One region of the Micromonospora sp. DT63 genome, then DNA from elsewhere that is predicted to be linked to it. Evidence: riboswitches for the same ligand, from Rfam matches in the RefSeq annotation. Region 1 holds a riboswitch; each other region holds the start of a gene.

Region 1 (2,195 bases):
ACAGGTTGGACAGGTGCACCACGTTGCCCGACTCGGCCGTCTGGTTGCACAGCCGGTTGGCCGCGTCCTTGAAGGTCATCCACCCGTTGCCGGTCTGCGCCAGAGTGCGCATCATCTTCCCGTACAGCTCCCGCGCCGGCACCTGCCGCACGTAGCGGCCCTGCGCCTCGGCCGCCCGGTACGCGGCGTCGAACCGCTCCCCCCACAGGTCGGGCAGCTCGGGAACCTCGTTCGGGTCGAACAGCGACCACACCTCGTCGGCCTCGACACGGCGCATGAACTCGTCCGGGATCCAGTTGGCGAGGTTCAGGTTGTGCGTACGCCGGGCGTCCTCGCCGGTGTTGTCCCGCAGTTGCAGGAACTCCTCGACGTCCGGGTGCCACGGCTCCAGGTAGACGCAGGCCGCGCCCTTGCGCCGGCCACCCTGGTTGACCGCGGCGACGCTCGCGTCAAGGGTGCGCAGCCACGGCACGATCCCGTTGGACTGCCCGTTCGTGCCGCGGATCAGCGCGCCCCGGGACCGGACCCGGGAGTACGCGATGCCGATGCCACCGGCGAACTTGGACAGGCTCGCGACCTGGGCGTAGCGCTGGTAGATCGAGTCCAGCTCGTCGCGCGGCGAGTCGACGAGGTAGCACGACGACATCTGCGTGTGCCGGGTGCCCGAGTTGAACAGCGTCGGTGAGCTGGGCAGATAGGCCAGGCTGGACATCAGCCGGTAGAAGTCCACGGCCTCGTCCGGCGTACGGGACAGACCGCAGGCCACGCGCAGCAGCCAGTACTGCGGGGTCTCCAGCACCAACCGGGTGGTGGGGTGGCGCAGCAGGTACCTGTCGTAGACCGTGCGCAGGCCGAAGTACTCGAACCTCCGGTCGCCGTCCCGGTCGATGGCGTCGTCGAACGTTCCCGCGTGCGCGGCGACGAAGGCGGCGGTCTCATCCCCGATCAGCCCCTGCGCGTGGCCGGTCCGGATCGCCGCGCTGAACGAGGTGACGCCCTGTCGGCGTACCTCCCGGTCGATGTGGCCGGCCAGCAGCCGGGCGGCGAGGCGCGAGTACTGCGGCTCCGTACCGATCATCTCGGCCGCGGTCTGGATGGTCAGCCGGTCCCGCTCGGCCGTCGTCGCGCCGTCGTACAGGCCGCTGACCGTGCGGGTCGCCACCCGCAGCGGGTCGACGTCGGGCAGGTCGTCGGCCAAGCGCTCGACCTCGGCGACGAGCGTGCGCACGTCCACCGCCTCGCGGGCGCCGTCGCGTTCGCGGACCTGCGTCGGCGTACCCCGGCGGGCCGTGCCGCCGCCGGTCGCGGCTACCTCGGTAACTGTCACCACTCACTCCTCGCGAGCTTGAGACCTGACGGCCCTCGGCACGGGGAGACCGACACCAGCGGACGCCACGCCTCAGCGGGCGCGGATCCGAAAGGCGTCGGCCGTCCCACGCGGCCTCGGACCACCGCCCACCCGGATGCGGGTACGCGGCGCGCTGGCAGGTCTTCGGACTCGCGGGCACGACCGGTGTTCACCCGGTCCCCTACTGGCCGTCGCTTCCCAGGCCAAGTGGCGGCCCAGTGCTGATGACGGCTGTCGTTCCCACTCACCGCTGCGGGGCAGTCCCGGAATTCCACCGGGTTCCCTCTTGCCTCGGCCACCCTGGGATGAGTGGCCGAACCAGCTGCGGTCGACACCATATATAGGGGCGACTGGGTTTGTCACACCCCACATGTCGGGTCCGGGCGTGTCGCGGTCGTCGGTGACGGTCCTCGTCGATCCGGTCGGCGACGGCGGGCGCGCGAGCATCGGGCGGCGTCGCATTCGGACCTCGCCGCCGGCTTGACCGAGGAGAACCGGCACCGATACGGTCAACCCACTATCTGCGGCGACGCGAGGGAAGCCGGTGAGAATCCGGCGCGGTCGCGCCACTGTGAGCGGTCCCCGACTACGGGGCCGCGAGCCAGGACGCTCGGTCGTCCGCAGCCTTGCGATGGGGACGCGTCATCCCCGAGGAGGTTCGTGCACGCATGTCCAGTTCCACGTCCAGCCAGCCGCTGGTGCACCCCGCTGCCCCGACCCGTCTCCTGTGGACGGTCCTGGCCACCGTCGCCGTGCTCAGCCTGCTGGCCTATCTCGTCGCCTTCGACCAGGGTGCCGTCTCGCGCAGCGGGATGTACCTGCACGAGCTGATGCACGACGGCCGGCA
Region 2 (2,195 bases), on a different contig from region 1:
CGCCGGGTCGGGCTGGTTCGTCGGCGGTTGCCACCCCTGGGGCGCGGCCGTCGCCCGCCCGCTGTAGCGGAAGGTCATCGTGCCGCGGACCGGGTCACCGTCCGAGGCGACCGACAGATAGCTCACCGAGTACTGACCCGCTGCGGGCAGATGCGCGAGGGCGATCACCGCGGGGAACCCCGTCGTGTACTCGCGCGGCTCGAACTGCCCGTTGACCAGGGAGTACTCGCGCACCGGCTGGTTCAGCGTCTTCGGCTCCCCGTAGGTCCAACCGTTGTCGACCCGGCTGCCACCCGGCGCGGTGATGGTGAAGTGCGCGTTGGCGGCGACCTTCTCGGTGAAGTACAGCTGCACCGAGGTCAACGGCGCTTTCACGGTGGCACCGGCCGCCGGGGTGGACATGGCGAGAGTCCCATGAGCGGCGGCCGGTTGAACGGACGCGAGCAGGGTGACCGCCGAGGCGAGAGCGAGTGCGAGCAGGCCCGAGGCCACCTGAGCAGGAGTCCGAGGGAGACGACGCATCTGAATATCCTCGCCGTGCCGAGACTTTGCGCAAGGGGTCGCGATCTTTTTCCTCACATAGCAAAAGTTGGATTCGCTGTGGTTCCGGTCCTGTGTCGCAGATGTGAAAGGCTGTGTCGCCTCCCGTAGGGCGGGCGAAACCTGCGCCGTGCTCCCCGCCTTCGATCAACTAGGCTGGCTGGTGGCGCTGGTTCGCCTGGCCGTATCCGGCTGGGCGGCGTAAGAGGGAACCCGGTGGGAATCCGGGGCTGCCCCGCAGCGGTGAGTGGGAACGACCGCCGTCATCAGCACTGGGCCAGCGGCCTGGGAAGCGACGGCCAGTAGGGGACCGGCGCAGCCGGTCGCGCCCGCGAGTCCGAAGACCTGCCGGCGCTGCGCACACGACCGTGTGCGCTGCCGTCGGTCTCGCGGGTGGACTTGCCGGGTGACGTGCGGCGTCTCAGCGCGGTCGCGTCCTCGTCAGCGTGTGCCCGTGATCCGGCGGTGTGGTTTCCCGAGGGACGGACTACCGCTGTGCACGACACCAGCATGATCGCCGGCCGAGCGCCGTCGGCGTCGCACCTGACCCTGTCGCAGATCATGGATCAGCACCACACGAACCTGATGGGTACGGTGCACGGCGGCCGGATCCTGAACCTCATCGACTCGGTGGCCGGTGTGGTCGCCGCCCGGCACTCCGACGGCCCGGCGGTGACCGCCGCGATCGACGAGACCGCGTTCCTGCGCGCGGTGCGGGTCGGCGACGTCGTGCACGTCGACGCGCGCATCACCTGGGCGGGACGCAGCTCGATGGAGGTGGCCGTGAAGGTGACGGCGGACCGGTGGGACCGTGCGGTGCCGCCCACCGACGTGGCCACCGCGCATCTGGTCATGGTCGCTGTCGACGACGACGGTCAACCGCGCGCGGTGCCGCCGCTGCTACCGGAGACCGACGGGGACCGGCGGCGGTACCGGGAGGCGGAGATCCGCCGGGAGCACCGGTTGGCGCTACGGCGGGCGTTGCTCGACGGCGCCGGGGAGGGCTGAGCCGTGCTCGGACTGTCCGCCGCGACGCTGGCCGGCTCCTTCGCCGCGATCGTCGTCCTGAGGCCGGCCGGCGCAGTGGACGTGGCTCGGTCACTCCTGGTAGGCAGACGGGTGTGCGGATCCTCTCACTGCTGCCGGCGGCCACGGACATCGTGGCCTTGCTCGGCCTGACCGGGCATCTGGTCGGCCGCACGCACGAGTGTGACTGGCCGCCGGGCGGCCTTGCCGGTGTTCCGGTGGTGACGGGAACGTCTCTGCCCGAGGCGTTGACGAGCCGGGAGATCTCGGCGGCGATCGCTGGCGACGCGCACCGAGGCTCGTCGTTGTACCAGCTTGACGTCACGCTGCTGGAGGGCTTGAGACCGGACCTGATTCTGACCCAGGACCTCTGCGATGTGTGCGCGGTCTCCTATGCGCGGGTCAACGACGCGGTCCGGCTGATCGACCTCGATACCAGGGTGGTGTCGCTGGAGGCGAGGACCATCGGCGGGATACTGGACACGGTCGACGCCGTGGCCGCGTTGACCGGCACGACCGGCAGGGCGGCGGAGATCCGGGCGGACGCCGAGCGTCGACTCGCCGCGTTGCCCGGCCCGCTGACCGGCGCGCCGACGGTGCTGTTCGTCGAGTGGCTCGACCCGTTGATG
Region 3 (2,195 bases), on a different contig from region 1:
TCATGTCGAATTGTCGTTCATCGACGTCGTGTATTGCGGAGGCCGATTGATGCTCGCCCAGAAGGAGTGTCATCTGAGCGTGCCTGGGCATGGACAGGCCGGCGCAGATACGGGTCAGGACGTCAATGCTGCTGACCCGTCGGGCGCCGCTGGTGATCTCGCTGACCTGAGCCTGGCTGAGGCCGGTGGCGCTACCCAGAGTGGTCTGGCTCGCTCCGGTGGCATGCTGCACGAGCCGGAACACCTGAGCGATGTCCCGGGCGGCCAACGCGTCGAGCAGGTCCGCGCTGTCCCAGAGTGACTGGGGAACGGTGAAGGGTCCAGTCGTTCGGACGGGCACGGTGGCTCCCTTCCCGCGTGGGACGAGGGTCACTGTAACCAGCGGCCGAAGTGAACTGCCGTGGCGACATCCGGAGGAAGGATGAAAAGTATCCGTCGAGGAACCACCCGCCGTGATGGGATGCGACGGCTACGGCCAGCATGGTCAGGGGGTGAGACTTCCGTGCCGCCCGCACTTGCCGATGCGACCCGCTTGGCTGTGCCGCAACTGTGCCGCCCCGTGGCCGTGCTCTCGGGCGCAACTCGACCTCGTCGGGGAGTTCTACGGTCATTCCCTCGCGCTTGCCCTCTATCTGGCGTCCTGCATGAACGAGGCGATCCAGGACCAGTTCAACCTGGGCGGTCATCCCGACCTCGTCGAGATGCACGCGCGTTTTCTCGGCTGGCTGTCTCTGACTCGTCGACCCCGCCACCGTCGGCCCGAGCGGTGAACCTCGCCGGCAACACCTCTGATCGCAATATGTCGATTAATCGTGGCCGTTGGCGTGCGCAGGGGTGGCGTTGACCGGCAGCCGACCGGTGTGGCAGCATTCGCGGCCTGACGGCAGTGAAGGAAGTCGGTGCGAATCCGACGCGGTCCCGCCACTGTCACCGGGGAGCGATCCCCCCTCGTGAGTCACGGCCGTGTGTCTGCGGTTGGAAGGCCGGGGGAGAGCGTCGATCCGGAAGCCAGGATACTTCGGCCGTCGGGACGTACCCCAGGGCGTGGACACCCGAGGAGGACCCGATGACGCTTGGCGTCTCCATCATCATCGACGGCTGCTGCCGTCTTGCGCACCGCGGCCGTGCCGTCGCCGCGATCGGCATCGTCTCCGTTCACCGCTGAGTTCCGGACCGCCCCGCCCGTCGCTCCCGGCCGCAGGCCGCTGAGCCGGCCGGATCGCGGCGTCCGCTGAACCCTGCGCCCATCCCACGTCGCCAGGCCGCTCTCGCGAGCGTGCCGACGTTACCGTCCGGAGCCTGCCGTGCGCGTTCTGCTGCTCTCCACCGCCGACACCGACCTGCTGGCCGCCCGCGCCAGTGACGCCGACTACCGGCTCGCCAACCCGGCGCGGGTGGCGGCCGACGAGGTGCCCGCCCTGCTCGACGGCGTCGACCTCGCCGTCGTACGCCTGCTCGGGGGTCGGCAGGCGTGGCCGGACGGCCTCGCCGCGGTCCTCGCCGGCGGCGTGCCGACTGTCGTGCTCGGCGGGGAGGCGGTGCCCGACGCGGAGCTGATGGCGGTCTCCACCGTGCCGTCCGGAGTGGTCACCCAGGCCCTCGCCTACCTTGTGGAGGGCGGGCCGGACAACCTCGGACACCTGGCCCGGTTCCTCTGCGACACCGTGCTGCTCACCGGCGAGGGGTTCGCCCCGCCCGCGCCCACCCCGGCGTACGGCGTGCACGGCGACCACCCGAGCGACCCGGATCGGCCCACCGTGGGGATCGTCTTCTACCGGGCGCACGCCCTCGCCGGCAACACCGCCTTCGTCGACGTCCTGGCCGAGGCCGTGCGGGAGGCCGGCGGCAACCCGCTGCCGATCTTCTGCGGCTCGCTGCGGGGCCTGACCACGGGCGCGGGCCCGCTCGGGCTGTTCGCCAGCTGTGACGCGCTGCTGGTCACCGTGCTCGCGGCCGGCGGCGCGGTCGCCGCCGACGCGTCCGGGGGCGGTGACGAGGACGCGTGGGACGTCGGCGCGCTCGCCGCCCTGGACGTGCCAGTCATCCAGGCACTCTGCCTGACCAGCACCCGGGAGCAGTGGGCCGCCAGCGACGCCGGGCTGTCCCCGTTGGACGCGGCGATGCAGGTGGCCATCCCCGAGTTCGACGGCCGGATCGTCACCGTGCCGTTCTCGTTCAAGCGCATCGACGCGGAC

The links. A riboswitch is a leader RNA that binds a small molecule or an ion and turns the genes downstream of it on or off. The one in region 1 is predicted to bind cobalamin.
Region 2: another riboswitch for cobalamin. It lies ahead of ACLQ27_RS30265 (acyl-CoA thioesterase); the one in region 1 lies ahead of ACLQ27_RS24925 (ribonucleoside-diphosphate reductase subunit alpha).
Region 3: another riboswitch for cobalamin. It lies ahead of cobN (cobaltochelatase subunit CobN); the one in region 1 lies ahead of ACLQ27_RS24925 (ribonucleoside-diphosphate reductase subunit alpha).

The regions. Positions count from the first base shown of each region.
Region 1 is NZ_JBNCKQ010000007.1:206,028-208,222, forward strand. It holds gene ACLQ27_RS24925 (ribonucleoside-diphosphate reductase subunit alpha) at 1-1,330, opposite strand, end outside; cobalamin riboswitch at 1,467-1,686, opposite strand; cobalamin riboswitch at 1,885-1,958, shown strand; gene ACLQ27_RS24930 (CbtB domain-containing protein) at 2,017-2,195, shown strand, end outside.
Region 2 is NZ_JBNCKQ010000012.1:42,534-44,728, reverse strand. It holds gene ACLQ27_RS30270 (copper resistance protein CopC) at 1-522, opposite strand, end outside; cobalamin riboswitch at 694-907, shown strand; gene ACLQ27_RS30265 (acyl-CoA thioesterase) at 1,051-1,548, shown strand; gene ACLQ27_RS30260 (ABC transporter substrate-binding protein) at 1,662-2,195, shown strand, end outside.
Region 3 is NZ_JBNCKQ010000001.1:630,781-632,975, reverse strand. It holds gene ACLQ27_RS03020 (DUF5919 domain-containing protein) at 1-340, opposite strand, end outside; cobalamin riboswitch at 865-1,041, shown strand; gene cobN (cobaltochelatase subunit CobN) at 1,305-2,195, shown strand, end outside.